Kaistia algarum: one gene and its partner. The protein of the gene in region 1 interacts with the protein of each later gene in a pairwise test. Links are inferred from orthologs where the notes say so. Each region holds a gene or a part of one and is shown on either strand. Other genes may lie near its edges.

Evidence for each region.
Region 2: the proteins of rho (region 1) and nusG interact in binary tests that used the Escherichia coli proteins (3 or more experiments, as listed by UniProt). The link is inferred for Kaistia algarum from one-to-one orthologs.

The regions. Positions count from the first base shown.
Region 1 is NZ_JAPKNJ010000001.1:2,062,936-2,078,732, forward strand. Bases 1,773-4,625 are described here. They hold rho (transcription termination factor Rho), read left to right. Parts: upstream 1,773-2,492; coding sequence 2,493-3,758; downstream 3,759-4,625. Other genes in these bases: hemE (uroporphyrinogen decarboxylase), read left to right, coding at 1,773-1,841; hemJ (protoporphyrinogen oxidase HemJ), read left to right, coding at 1,851-2,279; OSH05_RS10045 (thioredoxin domain-containing protein), read right to left, coding at 3,818-4,625. Outside these bases: OSH05_RS10025 (pyruvate, water dikinase regulatory protein), read right to left, coding at 1-375; more of hemE, read left to right, coding at 810-1,772; more of OSH05_RS10045, read right to left, coding at 4,626-5,836; tRNA uridine-5-carboxymethylaminomethyl(34) synthesis GTPase MnmE, read left to right, coding at 5,901-7,211; tRNA uridine-5-carboxymethylaminomethyl(34) synthesis enzyme MnmG, read left to right, coding at 7,382-9,256; 16S rRNA (guanine(527)-N(7))-methyltransferase RsmG, read left to right, coding at 9,352-9,936; OSH05_RS10065 (ParA family protein), read left to right, coding at 9,960-10,808; OSH05_RS10070 (ParB/RepB/Spo0J family partition protein), read left to right, coding at 10,855-11,727; holA (DNA polymerase III subunit delta), read right to left, coding at 11,852-12,889; LPS assembly lipoprotein LptE, read right to left, coding at 12,998-13,627; leuS (leucine--tRNA ligase), read right to left, coding at 13,614-15,797. UniProt on the Escherichia coli protein: Facilitates transcription termination by a mechanism that involves Rho binding to the nascent RNA, activation of Rho's RNA-dependent ATPase activity, and release of the mRNA from the DNA template.
Region 2 is NZ_JAPKNJ010000006.1:3,539-6,332, forward strand. It holds nusG (transcription termination/antitermination protein NusG), read left to right. Parts: upstream 1-1,029; coding sequence 1,030-1,560; downstream 1,561-2,794. Other genes in the region: OSH05_RS24880 (citrate synthase), read left to right, coding at 1-530; secE (preprotein translocase subunit SecE), read left to right, coding at 816-1,016; rplK (50S ribosomal protein L11), read left to right, coding at 1,701-2,132; rplA (50S ribosomal protein L1), read left to right, coding at 2,135-2,794. UniProt on the Escherichia coli protein: Part of the processive rRNA transcription and antitermination complex (rrnTAC). The complex forms an RNA-chaperone ring around the RNA exit tunnel of RNA polymerase (RNAP).

The DNA of each region.
Region 1 (15,797 bases):
GCGACGGAAATATTCGCCGTCCAGCGCATGCTGGGCCCCGGCACGGCCTTCGCTGGAAGCGCCAAGATAGGATTGGAAGAGTTGCAGCACCGGGCCGAGGACGGAGAAGCATGGCACGGCGATCTCGCGGCAGCCCAGCTCGAGCGGATCGGCGATGGCGCGATCGACCAGGGTGAACAGGACGATGCCAGGTTCGCGCTCGATATCGGCGAGGATCCGCTCGACCTGTTTGGGCGCCCGCGTCATCGAATGGAGATGCTCGACGACGGCAACGCTTGGATATTGCGCGGAAGCGGCACGGGCGACGGTAATGAGCGTCTCGCCAGTCGCGTCGGAGACAAGATGGAGATGAAGGTGGCGCGCCTCGTTCTTCACAGTCGCTCCGCCGGGCTGTGGAAAAATAGGGACGAAATCGCCCACTCCAGCCTCAAGGCCGAACTCTCCCCGATCCGCTCGAAAGGATCAACAGGCAGTGGGGCTGGGGATCCAATCCGAGCCTTTCGCGGGAATCGGGGACAAGCCGTAATGATAGCCAATTATGAACGAGTTCTTAACAAGCGGACCAGATCGTTACAATTTTAACGAATGGGCAAGATCCGTTAAGATTCAGGCCGATGCGCCGCCGGGTGCGTTAACATTTCCACATGGGTGCCTGCGAGCGGCCCAAACCAGCGCTGGTGGCCTTACGAATGCGCCGCATTGTGGATGGATAGGAATGACGCTAATCCCCGGTCAATAAGAAGAAACATTTCTAGACTCTCTCTCTTGATTGGAAGGTGCCTGTGCAGCGCGACCCCGGCTCTCGCCCAATCTCTCCGCTGCTGGCCGTGCTGGACGGAGAGAGCCTGGCCTCTCCGCCAATCTGGCTGATGAGGCAAGCGGGACGCTATCTTCCTGAATATCGAGAGCTGCGAGCCAAGGCAGGCTCCTTCCTCGATCTCTGCTTTTCGCCCGATCTCGCCACCGAGGTGACATTGCAGCCGATCCGCCGCTTCGGCTTCGATGCTGCTATCCTTTTTTCCGACATTCTGGTGATCCCCAAGGCGCTTGGCCGCGACGTTCGTTTCGTCGAGGGCGAAGGACCCCGGCTCGATCCGATCGATGCGGCGGGGATTGTCGAGGTTCTGGCCCGAAGCCGGGAGACGGGTGCCGTCGTCAACGATCTCGGTGTGGTGATCGAGACGGTGCGCCGCGTTCGTGCGGCATTGGCTCCGGAAACGGCTCTGATCGGCTTCTGCGGCGCGCCCTGGACGGTTGCCACCTACATGATCGCCGGGCGCGGCACGAGCGACCAGGCGCCCTCCCGTCGCTTTGGGCTGGCCGATCCTGATTCCTTTGCGCGCCTGATCGAAGCGCTGGTCATCGCTTCGACGGATTATCTGGTGGCGCAGTTGGAGGCTGGCGCCGACGCTGTGCAGATCTTCGATAGCTGGGCCGGCGTTCTGTCGCCGTCATCGTTTGCCAATTGGTCGCTGGGTCCGGCGGCCCGGATCGCAGCCGGCGTGCGGGCCCGCGTTCCGGGTGCGCGCATCATCGGTTTTCCCAAAGGCGCGGATCGGGCGCTGTCGGCCTATGCGGCGGCGATGGAAGCCAATGCTATCGGGCTCGACTGGACTGTGGATCTGGAGACCATCCGGCGGGAGACGCAGAACCGCGTCGCTTTGCAGGGCAATCTCGATCCGATGGCGCTGGTTACGGGCGGTGCCGCTCTGGATGCGGGTATCGATTCGATCCTTGCCGCGATGGAAGGGGCCCGCCACATCTTCAATCTCGGTCATGGTATCGTGCCGGAAACGCCCATCGCGCATGTCGAACAGCTCGTGCGCCGCATACGCGGATAGGAGACGAGGATGGCCGGCTATGAATGGATCAAGGCGCTGCACATCATCGCGGTGATCAGCTGGATGGCGGGCATTTTTTACCTGCCCCGCCTCTTCGTCTATCACAGCCACGCGGCGGTCGGTTCGGAAGCCAGCGAGACCTTCAAGGTCATGGAAGCCAAGCTGCTGCGGATCATCATGAATCCGGCGATGATCGTCACCTGGCTTGCCGGTCTCTGGCTTGCCTGGGATGGCGGCTGGACACAGCAGGGCTGGTTCATGGCGAAATTCGCCCTTGTCGTCGCCATGAGCGCTTTCCATATGTGGCTTGCCGCCCGGCGCCGCGACTTTGCCGCGGATCGCAATCGTATCTCCGAACGAGGCTATCGGCTTGCCAACGAGATCCCTACGATCCTGATGATCGTTATCGTCGTTCTCGTCGTGGTAAAGCCATTCTGAAACGAAACGACACCTTTCGTGAGCGTTGCGCTTGCCGATCGGCGTTCGAGCGATTAAGGTGCGGCATCTTATCGAAGCAGACGGGTGCCAGTCGGCCTGCCAGGGTTGATGGAAGCACCGCACCGCCGGCCCTTGAAGCCGCCGCTGGTTGAAGTTCTGCCAATCCCCTGACGAACCATTCTTCGTTGAATCCAAGCGAGATTCGCAAGACACATGCGTGAAATGAAACTACAGGACCTCAAGTCCAAATCGCCGACGGAGCTTCTTGCCTTCGCGGAAGAGCTCGAGGTCGAGAATGCGAGCACCCTGCGCAAGCAGGAATTGATGTTCGCGATCCTGAAGCAGCTGGCCGGAAACGATGTCGAGATCGTCGGCCAGGGCGTGGTCGAGGTTCTCCAGGACGGCTTCGGCTTCCTGCGCTCCCCCGACGCGAACTATCTGGCGGGTCCCGACGATATCTATGTGTCGCCCTCCCAGATCCGCCGCTTCTCGCTGCGGACCGGCGACACGGTCGAGGGCTATATCCGCAGCCCCAAGGATGGCGAGCGCTATTTCGCGCTGCTCAAGGTCAACACGATCAATTTCGAAGATCCGGACAAGGCGCGCCACAAGGTCCATTTCGACAATCTGACGCCGCTTTATCCCAATGAGCGCTTCAAGATGGAACTCGAGGTTCCGGCCTCGAAGGATATGACGCCGCGAATCATCGATCTCGTGGCTCCGCTCGGCAAAGGCCAGCGCGCGCTTGTCACTGCGCCGCCGCGTACCGGCAAGACCGTGTTCCTGCAGAACATCGCGTCGTCGATCGCCGTCAACCATCCGGAATGCTACCTGATCGTTCTTCTGATCGACGAACGTCCGGAAGAAGTCACCGACATGCAGCGCTCGGTGAAAGGCGAGGTGATCTCCTCGACCTTCGACGAGCCCGCGACGCGCCACGTCGCCGTCGCCGAGATGGTCATCGAAAAGGCGAAGCGGCTGGTCGAACATGGCCGCGACGTCGTGATCCTGCTCGATTCGATCACACGCCTCGGCCGTGCCTACAACACCGTCGTGCCATCGTCCGGCAAGGTGCTGACCGGCGGCGTCGATGCCAATGCGCTGCAGCGGCCGAAGCGCTTCTTCGGCGCCGCGCGCAATATCGAAGAAGGTGGTTCGCTGACGATTATCGCCACGGCCCTGATCGATACCGGCAGCCGCATGGACGAAGTCATTTTCGAAGAGTTCAAGGGCACGGGCAACTCGGAAATCATCCTCGACCGCAAGGTCGCGGACAAGCGCACCTTCCCCGCGATCGACATCACCCGCTCGGGTACGCGCAAGGAGGAGCTGTTGGTTCCGCCGGATGTGCTCAAGAAGATGTATGTGCTCCGCCGCATCCTCATGCCGATGGGCACGGTCGACGCGATCGAATTCCTGCTCGACAAGCTCAAGCAGACCAAGAGCAATTCGGACTTCTTCGATCAGATGAATACCTGATCGGAATCCGGAAGCGGAGCGCTTCCGCGGGACCGCGGAGGCGCTTGTCGCGGTCCGGTTCAGCCTTCGACCAGCTGATCTGCCAATTCGGCGGGTTCCTGGATCGGCAGCGAGCACGAGCCTTCCCGGCACAGATAGGCGGTCGCGCGGCCCTCGATGGCGCCGCGGCCATGGGCGGGATGATCGGACGGCAACGTGGCTCCGTCCGTCCGGATATCCAGCGTCCAGTTCGAGCGCCAGTTCTGAGCGACGACGCGGCGCAGGGGCTCGGCGGCCTCGACATTTGGCGCCACGATAACGATACTCCTCACACGGATGCGCAGATTGAGCGCGGCGAGAAGGCTTGCCGCGCCGAAGGCGTTGGCCGCGATACTGCCGCCCGCCGCGGCCAGGAGCGCGTCGGCCTCGGCGCGGAAGCGGTCCTCTCCCGTCAGCGACCAGAGGCGGATGAGTGCATCGGCCGCCAGACCGTGCGCGTTGGGCGCGGCGTCATCCTGTCGGTCGCGTCGACGCTGGATTAGCGGTTCGGCATCGTCGGCCGTGAAGAAGTATCCGCCATCGCCGGTCGCGTGGTGGCTGTCAAGGAGGCCCAGCAGCCGGATGGCCTCGTCGATATAGGCGGTGTCCTGCGTCGCGCGATGCAGCGAGAGCGCGGCATGGGCGAGGGCAGCGAGGTCGGACGAGAAGGCAGGTCCGATATGGCGGCCAGCGCGGTGGGCATGGACCGGCCTTCCGGCCAGCTGGAGGATAGTCCCCGTTGCCGCGAAGGCATCGACTGCGAGAGCGAGCCAGTCCGATCGATCCAGCCGAAAGGCGGCTGCCGCAAGGCCGGCAATGGCGAAGGCGTTCCAGTCGGTGAGTTGCTTGTCGTCGCGGGCAGGATGCGGGCGGCGCTCGCGCGCGATTCGCAGCGTTTGAAGAATGCGACGTCGGCGAGCGTCCTCCGCTTCGCTTAGCACTGGGTGGGGGTGCAAACGATTCGGGATCGAAACGCCTTCCCAATTGCCTTCGGCTGAAATGTCGTAGAGCGCGGCGATGAAGCCCGCATCGGCTTCGGTCAGGAGTTCGTCCAGGTCATGGCGTCGCCAGACATAGAAGGCGCCTTCATGGCCGTCGGAATCGGCATCGAGGCTGGCGCAGAAGAGCGCGTTGTCGAGCCGCATGTCCCGCTCGAGCCAGGCAATCGTCGATTCGATTCGGTCACGAAACAGGTGGTCGGGCTCGTCGAGCGGGACCGCGAAGGCTAGACGTTCGAGCAGCAATCCATTGTCGGACAGCATCTTCTCGAAATGCGGCACAAGCCATTTCGGATCGGTCGAATAGCGCGCGAGACCGCCGCCGACATGATCGAAGATGCCGCCTGCGGTCATGCCGTGAAGCGCGGCGTCGACGGCTTCCGTCAGGTCGACGCGGCCGGTCCGCTCGGCGCTCCGGGCGAGGAAGTCCAGGAGCGGGAAATTCGGGAATTTCGGGGCGCCACGCGTTCCACCTAGCTCGGGGTCCATGACGCCGAGCAGGGAATGTCCCGCCTGGTCCAGCAAGGCCCCGTCGAGCTGGGCCGTGCGATCCTGCCTCGGCGGCGCGGACAGGTGCGCCGTTAGGCAGCTTGCCTGCTCTGTGACTCCGACTGGATCGTCGGCATAGACCTCGGCTACACGGCGCATCACATCGATGAAGCCGGGACGACCATAGCGCGCCTGTTTCGGAAAATAGGTGCCGCCCCAGATCGGCTTGCCGTCCGGCGTCAGGAACATGGTGAGAGGCCAGCCGCCGGGCTCGCCGATCGCGTGGAGCGCCGCCATATAGATCTGGTCCAGGTCGGGCCGCTCCTCTCGATCGACCTTGATGTTGACGAACAGAGCGTTCATGACGGCGGCGGTCTCTACGTCCTCGAACGATTCATGGGCCATCACATGGCACCAGTGGCAGGCCGCATAGCCGACGGACAGCAGGATCGGGCGGTTCAGCGTCGCAGCCTCGGTGAGAGCCGCCGCATTCCAGGCCCGCCAATGGACGGGGTTATCGCGATGTTGCAGCAGATAGGGGCTGGTCTCATGACGCAGCAGGTTTTTGCTCATGTCAGGCCTTCCGATCGTTTCGCGGGAGAGAGTAGCGCCGAATGACAACGGGTCGAGCATGACAATGAGCGGCGAGACGATCTTTGCGCTTTCCAGCGGCATGCCCCCAGCCGGCGTGGCCGTCATCCGGGCCAGCGGACCCGGGATTCGATTCGGACTCGAAACGTTGGCCGGGCATGTTCCGGCGCCGCGGATCGCCACCCTCGCAACCCTGCGCGATCGTTCGGGCGGCAGCCTCGACCGGGCTTTGATCCTGTATTTCGCAGCGCCTGGGAGCTTCACCGGCGAGGACGTCGCGGAGTTGCATGTCCATGGTGGACGCGCTGTTGTCGCCGCCACGCTATCCGCTCTGGCTTCGCTCCCCGGCTACCGGCCGGCGGAAGCGGGCGAGTTCACACGTCGGGCCTTCGCCAATGGCAAGGCCGACCTGACCGAGGTAGAGGGTCTCTCGGATCTGATCGCGGCGGAGACGGAAGCGCAGCGTCGCCAGGCGGTCGGCGTTGCCGGCGGAGCCATGCGGAAAATCGCCGAGGACTGGCGGGCGCGGCTTATCCAGGCTCGGGCATATCTGGAGGCCGAGCTGGATTTCAGCGATGAGGACGACGTGCCGGAGTTGATCGGCTCGGCGGCGGATGAAGTCGCGGAGGCCGTGGCACAGGAGATGGAAGGCCATCTGCGGGCGGCGGATTTTGGCGAGCGCGTCCGTTCGGGCTTCGAAGTGGTGCTGCTCGGCGCTCCCAATGTTGGCAAATCGAGCCTGCTGAACGCCTTGGCGCGACGGGATGTGGCCATCGTGACGGCCGAAGCCGGTACGACGCGCGATATGATCGAGGTCGCCATGGATCTGGAAGGTTACGCGGTGACTCTGGTCGATACTGCCGGACTTCGCGAGACGACTGGGTTGGTCGAGAGCGAGGGGGTTCGGCGTGCCAGGGTTCGCGGCGGGGCGGCGGACCTTGTGCTCGTCCTCTCCGACGGCGAGATCGCGGCCCCGGAGGATCTGCCGTCGACGATCAGAGGTGTGATCCGCGTAAGGACGAAAACGGATCTCGCACGGATCGATTCGGGTCCGAACCAATATGACGTGGCGGTTTCGGCAGCCAACGGTTCCGGGCTCGGGGATCTGAAGGCGGCGATCGTCACGGCGCTAGGCCTGTTGAACCCACGTCCGGCCGCCCTGATAACACGGGAGCGGCAGCGGCGGGAACTCGGCACCGCCGTTACGGCATTGCGCTTCGCGGTCGGGGAGACGGCGGCCGAGCTCAAGGCCGAGCGCTTGCGGCAGGCCGGCGATGCCATCGGCCGGCTAACGGGGCGGATCGATGTGGATGAATGGCTTGACGTGATCTTTCGTGAGTTCTGCATCGGAAAGTGAGCTGCTGCGAAAGCGGTGTAATTGGCGGCGTTGTTTCACGTGAAACAGTTGTGGCTTTGACGACAGGCACGGTTGCGGCTATGGCCTTGCGGTGCGGCTATTGTCGGGCCAAGGCGCGGTTCCGCGTGCGGTCTGACAGCCGAACCCATTTCCTCGGAGTTTGATGAACCATGGACGACGCCAGGAGCGCGTTTGATGTCGTCGTGATCGGTGGCGGTCATGCGGGCTGCGAGGCCGCCGCTGCCGCCGCGCGCATGGGCGCCCGCACGGCGCTGGTCACCCACAGCCACGCCACGATCGGGATCATGTCCTGCAACCCGGCGATCGGTGGTCTGGGCAAGGGCCATCTCGTTCGCGAGATCGATGCTCTGGACGGATTGATGGGCCGGGTTGCTGATGCGGCGGGTATCCAGTTTCGTCTGCTCAATCGGCGCAAGGGTCCGGCCGTGCGCGGCCCGCGTGCGCAGGCCGATCGCAAGCTCTATCGCGAGGCGATGCAGGCGGCGATCGCAGGGACGCACAATCTGACCGTCGTTGAAGGCGAGGCCGACGATATCGTCGTCTCGGACGGTGCGGTTCAATCCGTTCGCCTAGCGGATGGCCGTGATCTGACCTGCGCCAGCGTCGTCATTACCACCGGTACGTTTCTGCGCGGCCTCATTCATATCGGCGAGCGGTCCTTTCCAGCGGGGAGAATGGGCGAGCAGCCGGCCATGGGCCTGTCGCGCACGCTGGAGCGCGCGGGTTTTCGGCTGGCGCGACTCAAGACCGGGACACCGCCGCGGCTGGATGGACGGACGATCGATTGGGCCAGCCTCGAGCGCCAGAAGGGCGATGACGAGCCGGAGCCGTTCTCGACCCTGACCAAGGCAATCACACGGCCACAGGTGGACTGCTTTATCACCCGGACGGGGGACGAAACGCATCGTGTCATCCGGGCCAACCTGGCGCGGTCGCCGATGTATTCCGGCCAGATCGAAAGCCGCGGACCGCGCTATTGTCCAAGCATCGAGGACAAGGTCGTCCGCTTCGGCGAGCGGGACGGGCATCAGATCTTCCTGGAGCCGGAGGGGCTCGACGATCCGACGGTCTATCCCAACGGCATCTCGACTTCGCTGCCTGAAGACGTGCAGCGGGCGCTGGTCGCGTCGATTCCGGGGCTTGAGAACGCGGTGATCCTGCGTCCCGGTTATGCGATTGAGTATGATCATGTCGATCCGCGCGAATTGCATCCGACGCTGGAAACGAAGCGGGTCGCCGGCTTGTTTCTGGCGGGACAGATCAATGGCACGACGGGCTATGAGGAGGCCGCGGCGCAGGGCATTGTTGCCGGCTTGAACGGGGCGCTGCGGGCCGGTGGCCGGGACGGCGTCGTTATGGCGCGCTCCGACAGCTATATCGGCGTTATGATTGACGATCTCGTCACGCGCGGCGTTAGCGAGCCCTACCGCATGTTCACATCCCGCGCCGAATATCGTTTGTCGTTGCGTGCCGACAATGCTGACCAGCGTCTGACCGCTTGGGGCGATGCGCTCGGTGTCGTGGGGATGGAACGTCGCCGCCGGTATGGCGAGAAGCTAGCGGCGCTCGTTGCGGCGCGTGACGCGTTTCACGCGGCGAACCTGACGCCGACCGAGGCGGCGCGGCATGGTCTGAGCGTCAATCAGGATGGCGTCCGGCGCAGCGCCTTCGATCTCCTGGCCTATCCGGATGTCACGCCGCAGCGTCTCGCCGCGATTTGGCCAGAACTGAGCTTGTTTGAGGTGGGTGTGCTGGCGCAAATCGAATCGGATGCGAAATATGCCGTCTATCTCGATCGGCAGCGCCATGACATTGAAGCGGTACGTCGCGACGAAGGTGTCGCGCTGCCTGAGGATATAGATTTCAGCGCCATGGATGGGCTTTCGAACGAACTGAAGCAGCGGCTGTCGTTGGTCCGTCCTGGCACGCTTGGGCAAGCAGCCCGGATCGAGGGAATGACACCGTCGGCCTTGGCCTTGATCCTTGCGCGGAGCCGGCGCCCAGCCATACGAGGTGTGGCATGAGCGATGGTGGGATGGGCGGCCTTCGAAGGCCGGCGAGCGCCGTCGTAGACGGGCCCGGGGCGATTGCGCGGATCCTCCCTGTTTCACGTGAAACAATGGCGCGGCTCGAGATCTATGTGGCGCTGCTCCGAAAGTGGCAGCCGGCGCAAAATCTCGTTTCCCCGAAGACCATGGACCAGATCTGGCGGCGACACATCGCGGATTCGGCCCAACTCGTCGCCCTGTTTCCTGCGGCTCTCAGATGGGCGGATCTTGGCAGCGGCGCCGGACTTCCAGGCTTGGTCACCGCGATTCTACTAACGGGCCGCGATGGAGCCGCGGTGCACCTCGTCGAGAGCAATCAGCGCAAATGCGCCTTCCTCCGAACCGTCGTCCGGGAGACTGGCGCGCCGGCGATGGTGCATGAAGGGCGGATCGAATCGGTTCTGAAGCATTTCGTCGAGCCGGTCGACTATGTCAGTGCCCGCGCGCTGGCGCCGCTCGTTTCGCTTCTCGACCTCAGCGAACCCCTGTTCGCCTCTGGCGCCCGCGCAGCCTTTCATAAAGGTGCAGATTTCGAGGGGGAACTGAGAGAAGCCTCTAAATCTTGGTCGCTCGATCTGGTAAGACACAAGAGCATGATCGACGCGGACAGTTCCGTCGTCGAGATCCTTCGGGCGGAGCGCCGTCCGGCGGGTTAATAGTTCATTGGAAGAGGCCTCCGATGACCCTGAATGAGAACTATTCGCCCCCCTCCCTGCTTCCTCCGCATCCGAGGGTGATCTCGCTTGCGAATCAGAAGGGCGGCGTGGGCAAGACGACGACGGCGATCAATCTCGGCACGGCGCTGGCTGCGATCGGCGAGGAGGTGTTGATCGTCGATCTCGATCCGCAGGGCAATGCCTCGACCGGGCTCGGCATCGACCGCCGGAGCCGGCTGCGCTCGACTTATGATCTGATGGTGGGCGATGCCGTTCTGTCGGAAATCGTCGTCGAGACCGCCGTGCCTCGGCTCTCGGTTGCGCCGTCGACGATGGATCTCCTCGGCGTCGAGCTGGAGATTGCGAGCCGATCCGATCGCGCCTTCCGTCTACGCCGCGCCCTCGCCAGTCATATGCAGCGCGCGGAATCGATTCGTGGCCGAAACTATACCTATGTCCTGGTCGATTGCCCGCCGTCTCTGAACCTCTTGACCATCAACGCGCTGTCGGCGTCGCATTCGATCCTGGTGCCCCTGCAATGCGAGTTCTTCGCGCTGGAGGGGCTCAGCCAGTTGCTGCTGACGGTCGAGCAGGTCAAGCAGGCGCTCAATCCGGAGCTTTCGATCCATGGCATCGTCATGACCATGTTCGATAGCCGCAACAATCTCGCCGGCCAGGTGGTGGCGGATGTGCGCGCCCATATGGGCGCCGCCGTCTATGACACGATCATCCCGCGCAATGTCCGCATTTCCGAGGCGCCGTCGCATGGCAAGCCGGTGCTGCTCTATGATTTCAAATCGACGGGCAGCCAGGCCTATCTGCGGCTCGCTTCCGAGATCATCCAGCGCGAGAAGCGCCTGCGGGCGGCATGACGATGTCGCGGCCGGAATATCATTCGACTAGCCCGGGAGTATCCTCATGAGTTTCGAAGATGGATCTCGCCGACGCCTCGGCCGCGGCCTGGCAGCTTTGATCGGCGATGTCGATACGGAGGCGGTGGTCAATGAGCGCTCTCGCTCGTCGCGACGGGTTCCCGTCGCCTTCCTGTCGCCCAATCCGCGCAATCCGCGCAAGTCCTTCGAAGAGGCGGATCTTGCCGATCTGACGGCGTCGATCCGCGAGAAGGGGATCGTTCAGCCGATCCTGGTTCGTCCAGTGCGCGGCGGCGGCGAGGCCTATGAGATCATCGCCGGCGAGCGGCGTTGGCGCGCCGCCCAGCGCGCTGGCCTGCACGACGTCCCGGTCATCATCAACGACGTTTCCGACAAGGAGGCGCTCGAACTCGCCATCATTGAAAATGTGCAGCGCGCCGATCTCAATGCGCTGGAAGAAGCGCTCGGCTACCAGCAGCTGATCGACGAGTTCGATTATACCCAGACGGCGCTCGCCGATGTCATCGGCAAGAGCCGGCCGCATGTCGCCAATACGCTGCGGCTGTTGAAGCTGCCCGACAGCGTCAAGACCTATCTGCGTGAGGGCAAGCTGACGGCCGGACATGCGCGTGCGTTGGTCACCGTCAATGATCCGGCGGCCGTCGCGGCCCGGATTGTCGAGGGCGGGCTCACCGTGCGTGATGCCGAGGCGCTGACGCAGCAGGAGCCGAGGCGCGGCGAGACGAAGCCGCGTCCGGAAAAGGATGCCGACACCCGGGCCTTGGAGCGTCTGCTTTCCGACATGCTCGGCCTCGTCGTCACGATCGATCACCGGCGCGATGGTTCGGGCACGCTTCGCGTCGGATACAGCACGCTTGAGCAGCTCGACGGGGTATGCCGGCTGCTCAAGCGAGAATAGCGGGCGTTGGCGACGCATAAGTGCCGCTGATCGCCACCCGCATCCTTCAATAGCTATTTGCGATCCCGCCGCCACCGCGGTCCGAGCGCCAGGGTCTCAACCCCGAGGGAGGGTCCGCTCCGCTTTACGTCGTGAGGCGGCGAGCCTGGCGGGCCAGGACAGCGATCGAGAGGAGGGCCTGGCCGATGATCTCGTCGCCGATTGCGGCCTTCAGGCGGCTGTCGAGGATGGCGCGGTCGAGACGTTCCAGCGCGGAGAGTACCCGGTCGCCCGTCCAGACCCGAACCGCCTGTTCGAGCTTCGCCTTGCGCTGAAAGAAGATAGCTCCGCCGGCGCGGTCCATCGCGCTTTGCGTCGATTCTCCAGCTTCGATGGCGGCGCGGATGCGGTGAAGATGCTGGAAATAGCGCAGCGCCGCCGAGGCGACGACGTAGGCCGGCGTGCCGGAGGCCAGGATGCGGCGATAATTCCGGTCGAGGCCCTCGGCATCGCCCGTGGCCGCCGCATCGACAGCGTCGTCGGCCGCGAAGCCCCCGCCATCGCCAATGACGGTACGTATATCTTCGACGTTGATTGTCGCCTGTCCGCGGGCGAAGAGCGCCAGTTTGGAGAGCTCCGAGCGGCTTGCCAGCCTGTCCGAACCCAGCAGCGTGCGCAGTAGCGCGCGTGCTTCGGGATCGAGGCGGAAGGCCGATAGTTCGCTGTCTATCAATCGCTCTAGCGCTGGGCCTTCGTCCGCATAGCAGGCAATGGCGGCCGCGCCGGGCGCGGCCTCGCAGAGCTTGCGGAGGCCCACGCCCTTGCGAATCTCGCCTGCCTCCAGAACGATCCAGCTATCCTTAGGCGGCGAACGAAGTACCGCCTCGACGGCATTCAGGATGGGTCGGTTGCCCGACACGCGGACGCGGATGACGCGGGAGCCGCCGAAAAGCGGAATGGTATGGGCTTCATCGGCGAGCCGTCCGGGATCGGATGCGATCTCGGATGAATCAAGCCGGACCAGTCCGAACGCGTCATCGGCGCCGGCCAGAACCGTTCGAGCGAAGGAAGCAGCACGCTCCGAGACGAGCCCGCCATCGGAGCCGTAAAGCAGGATGACCCGCTGGGCAGGGTCAGGCCGGCTCAAGATGCGGTCGACGTCCTGTTGGCGAACGGCAACCATGCGCGGTCTCCCCAGAACGAATTCAGCGGCCTGAAAAGCGGCCCGCCACGAAGGCGCGATTTCCCGAAGGCGGAGGCCTGCAACCGCTTCGATGAAGCGGCCCGCGCCCTACCCGCTTTGCATGTTGTTGCTCATGACTTCCGGCGTCGCGCCCGGCGGAAGGTTCGGGCCCTTCGGCACATAGACCGGGGCCGGGGGCTTGTCCTTGGCGATCGCCAGCGCAATGCGCAGGTTGATCTCGTCGGCAACCGACTTGGCCGCCCGGTTCTCCGCGTCGATCCGTGCGCGCTCGTTGGCGAAGCTCTGGTTCGAGCGGTTATAGGAGGCAAGACCAATCGATGAAGAGCGAATCAATACACGATCGTCGGCGATCGTCTTGACCTCGAACTTGACCTCGATCGAAACTTGATAGGCCGGCGCAAGGGAATCGGTCGTGAAACCGAGGCGTGACTCGGAATTTTTGACTTCGATGTTGAGCGTATATTTCGGCGGCGGTGGCGTCCTGCCGCCGGTGAAGATGAAGACCAGGTTGTTGCGCACTTCCTGACCGACACGATCGAAGCCGCCCACGACCGAGATCATCGAAAGATCGACACTGCTGAATTGATTGCCCGCGACCGGCATGTAAACGGGTCGGACCGTGCAGCCTGCCAGCATGGCGAGCGTCGCGAACATCAGCACCGCGCCACGGCGCGTCGGGTGCCTCGTCGCATCGGGGTGGCGATCAGACGACGACATTGACGATCCTTTTCGGAACGATGACGATCTTACGCGGCGGACGGCCCTCGAGAGCGCGAACGACGCCGTCGAGCGACATGACCGCCTTCTCAATATCAGCATCGGAGGCCGTTGCCGAGATGGTCAATTCGGCGCGTTTCTTGCCGTTGATCTGAACCGGCAGCAACATGTCCTCCTCGGCAAGGAGCGCCTGGTCGGCAGTCGGCCAGGCAGCCTCCGCCGCGAGGCCCTCGCCGCCGAGAACCGTCCAGCATTCTTCTGCCAGATGCGGGATCATCGGACCGATCGCGGCCACCAGATAACGCGAGGCTTCCAGCAGCGCGAAGGCGAGATCGGCCGGAAGATCCGCTCCCCGGCCGCGCGCGCTGGCGAGCGCGTCGGCAAAGCCGTTGGCGAAGCTGTGGACGCGCGCCACCGCCACGTTGAACCGCAGGCGGTCGAAATCTTCCTCGACATTGGCGATCAGACGATGCGCATTGCGGCGCAGCGCGGTCGCCTCGGGGCCGAATTCGGCGGGCGTTGAGGTGGCGGCGGGACCGGCGAGCTCGACCGCCTCGTTGATGAGACGCCAGATGCGCTGCGTGAAGCGCCAGGCGCCCTCGATGCCGGCCTCGGTCCATTCGCTGTCCCGCTCCGGCGGGGTGTCGGAGAGCATGAACCAGCGCGCGCAATCGACGCCGTAGCTGTCGGCGACGATTTCCGGCGGCACGACGTTCTTCTTCGACTTGGACATCTTCTCGGGCGGGCCGACCGTCACCGGTTCCTCGGTGCCGCGCTTCACCGAAGTTCCGTCGGAGCGCTTCTCGACCTCCTCGGGGAAGAGCCACTTGCCCGCCGCGTCCTTATAGGTCTCGTGGACGATCATGCCCTGCGTGAAGAGACCCGCGAAAGGCTCGGCCACCGAGATCCGGCCACAGGCCTTCAACGCGCGGGTGAAGAAGCGCGAATAGAGCAGATGCAGGATCGCGTGCTCGATGCCTCCAATATATTGGTCGACCGGCAGCCAGTGATCGACCGCCTCTTTCGCCAGGGGCGGCATGTTGGCGGGAGTGGCGAAACGCGCAAAATACCAGGACGAGTCGACGAAGGTGTCCATCGTGTCGGTTTCGCGCACCGCCGCACCGCCGCATTTCGGACAGGCGACATGCTTCCATGTCGGATGGCGGTCGAGCGGGTTGCCGGGGCGGTCGAAGGTGACATCGTCGGGCAGGCGAACCGGCAGATCGGCCTTGGGCACCGGCACGGGTCCGCATTCCGGGCAGTGGATGACCGGGATCGGACAGCCCCAATAGCGCTGGCGCGAGATGCCCCAGTCGCGCAGGCGGAAGTTCACCTGGCGCTTGCCCTGCGGCGCATTGCCAAGCGACTGATTCTCCAGGCGCCTCGCGACCGCGTCCTTGGCGTCCGGAATCGACAGGCCGTCCAGGAACTCCGAATGGAACAGGCGGCCGTCGCCATCATAGGCAATATCGCCGACCGCGAAGCTGGCCGGATCCTCACCCTCGGGAAGGACGACCGCCTGGACAGGCAGGCCATATTTGCGGGCGAAGTCCAGGTCGCGCTGGTCATGGGCCGGGCAGCCGAAGACGGCGCCGGTGCCATAATCCATCAGGATGAAGTTCGCGACATAGACCGGCAGGAACCAGCCGGGCACGAGCGGGTGCTCGGCCTTCACGCCGGTGTCGAAGCCAAGCTTCTCCTGCGTCTCGATCGCCTCGGCCGAGGTGCCGCCTCGGCGACATTCGACGATAAAATCGGCGAGTTGCGCATTCGATTCGCTCAGCTTTTCGGCCAGCGGATGGTTCGCGGCGATGGCGAGGAAGGAGGCGCCATAGAGCGTGTCGGGACGAGTCGTATAGACCTCGATCTCGGTTGACCCGGTGGGCGCCGTCGAGGCATCGAGCCGGAAGCGCAGCGACAGGCCTTCCGACCGCCCGATCCAGTTCCTCTGCATCAGGCGGACCTTGTCCGGCCAGCGGTCGAGCCCGTCGAGCGCCGAGAGCAGGTCTTCGGCGAAGGCGGTGATCTTGAAAAACCATTGCGACAGCTTGCGCCGCTCGACCAGGGCGCCGGAGCGCCAGCCGCGCCCTTCGATCACCTGCTCATTGGCGAGCACGGTATTGTCGACGGGATCCCAATTGACCTCGCTCTCCTTGCGGTAGACGAGGCT
Region 2 (2,794 bases), on another replicon or contig:
TGATCGCCGCGCTGTCGGCATTGAAGGGGCGCTTGCACGGCGGCGCGCCCGGCCCCGTCCTCGACATGCTCGATTCGATCGGGCGTCCGGAACATGCCGAGGATTGGATCGAGGCCCGAATCGCCGCCGGCGAACGAATCATGGGCTTCGGACACCGTGCCTACCGGGTCCGAGATCCCCGCGCCGACGTGCTCCGCTCCGTGCTCGCCGGACTGGGAACCGTCGACTCTGGCGATTCGGACAATTTCGCCGGCGAGGGGCGGCTTGCCTTTGCCGGTGCCGTCGAAAAGGCGGCACTCACAGTGCTGGCCCGCCGCAAGGCCGGGCGCCGGTTGGACGTCAATGTCGAATTCTATACCGCACTGCTTCTGGAGCGGCTCGGCATCCCGCGCACAGGCTTTACCGCCGTTTTCGCGGCGGCGCGGAGTGCCGGCTGGATCGCCCATGCGCTGGAGCAGCAGGCGGAAGGCAGCCTCATCCGCCCTGATGCGCGCTACATCGGCCCGGAGCCGCTCGCTCGCGCCGGGTGAGGGAGGATGGCGCGATGTGCGGGGATGATCCCCGGCCAGGCTTCAGAGCAGGGATTGCGTCCGGGACGCGAGGCGGCTATGTAATCGCCGCGCTCGGCATGTCCGGACGTGGAGGGGTATAGCTCAGCTGGTAGAGCGACGGTCTCCAAAACCGTAGGTCGTAGGTTCGAATCCTACTGCCCCTGCCAATTTAACACTTGAGGAATCGTTCGAACGGTTCTATGTAACGCTTCCCAGCGCGGTGCGCAGACTTTTGTTTGCGCGCCCGCAAGCCGTGAGCGGGTAATGGCCACCAAAACAAATCCTTTTACATTCCTCCAGCAAGTCCGGGCGGAGGTATCGAAAGTCGTTTGGCCGTCGCGCCGCGAGGCCGCGATTACGACTGTCATGGTTTTCGTCATGGCCATTGCCGCGTCGCTGTTCTTCACTCTCGCCGATTTCCTCCTGAGTTGGGGCGTCCAGTTCCTGCTCGGCGTCGGACGCTAGGCGGAGCACATTGATGGACAAGCGGTGGTATATCGTTCACGCCTATTCGAATTTCGAGAAGAAGGTCGCGGAATCGATCCGTGAGCAAGCCGAGCAGCGCGGGCTTGCCGACCTCTTCGACCAGATCCTTGTTCCGACCGAGAAGGTCGTCGAGGTGCGTCGCGGCCGCAAGGTCGACGCCGAGCGCAAGTTCTTCCCGGGCTATGTCCTGGTGAAGATGGCGCTTACGGACGACGCCTATCATTTGATCAAGAACACGCCGAAGGTCACCGGCTTCCTCGGTTCGGACAACAAGCCGATGCCGATTTCGGAAGGCGAGGCCAACCGGATCCTGCACCAGGTGCAGGAGGGCGTCGAGCGGCCGAAGCCGTCGGTCTCGTTCGAGGTCGGTGAGCAGGTCCGCGTCGCGGATGGCCCCTTCGCTTCGTTCAATGGCCTCGTCGAGGAAGTCGATGAGGTTCGCGCCCGGCTCAAGGTCGCGGTTTCGATTTTCGGGCGCGCCACTCCGGTGGAGCTCGAATACGGTCAGGTCGAGAAGATCTGATCGTCCGGGCGTGGGAGGATGCGGCGCTCGCCAAGCGTCGACACCGTACCACGCCATTCCTCGCCGGTTTTCGCCGGCACGGCCCGACGTGATGTCGGTCCACCTCGTCGGCGGGTCGCCGGCATGGGAAAGGAAGCAAAATGGCAAAGAAAGTTGCAGGCTACCTGAAGCTTCAGGTGAAGGCCGGCTCGGCTACTCCGTCGCCGCCGATCGGCCCCGCGCTCGGCCAGCGCGGTATCAACATCATGGAGTTCTGCAAGTCGTTCAACGCGCAGACCCAGGAAATGGAAAAGGGCTCGCCCGTTCCGGTGGTCATTACCTACTACCAGGACAAGTCCTTCACTTTTGTGATGAAGACGGCTCCGGTCAGCTTCTTCCTGAAGAAGGCCGCTGGCGTCGCCGCTGGTTCGAAGACTCCGGGCAAGGGCGCTCCTGCCGGGTCGGTCACGAAGGCTCAGTGCCTGGAGATCGCTTCGAAGAAGCTCAAGGATCTGAACGCCGAGAACGTCGAGGCCGCGGCCCTGATGATCGAAGGTTCCGCCCGGTCTATGGGCCTGCAGGTGGTTGACTGATCATGGCTCATCACGGAAAGCGCGTTCTGAAGTCCCGCGAGGGCATCGACCGTACCAAGCTCTACCCGATCTCCGAGGCCGTCTCGATGATCAAGAGCCGTGCGACCGCCAAGTTCGACGAGACGATCGAGGTTTCGCTCAATCTCGGCGTCGATCCGCGTCACGCCGACCAGATGGTCCGCGGCGTCTGCTCGCTCCCGAACGGCTCGGGCCGCACGGTCCGCGTCGCGGTGTTCGCGCGCGGTGCCAAGGCTGACGAGGCGAAGGCCGCCGGTGCCGACATCGTCGGCGCCGAAGATCTGCTGGAGATCGTCCAGGGTGGCACGATCGAGTTCGATCGCTGCATCGCGACCCCGGACATGATGCCGCTCGTCGGTCGCCTCGGTAAGGTGCTGGGCCCGCGCGGCCTGATGCCGAACCCGAAGGTCGGCACGGTGACGATGGACGTCACCACCGCCGTCAAGGGCGCCAAGGGTGGCTCGGTCGAGTTCCGCGTCGAGAAGGCTGGTATCATCCATGCCGGCATCGGCAAGGCGAGCTTCGACGCCGAGAAGCTGGTCGAGAACATCAAGGCGTTCACGGATGCCGTTCAGAAGGCTCGTCCTTCCGGCGCCAAGGGCACCTTCGTACAGCGTGTCGCCGTTTCGTCGACCATGGGCCCC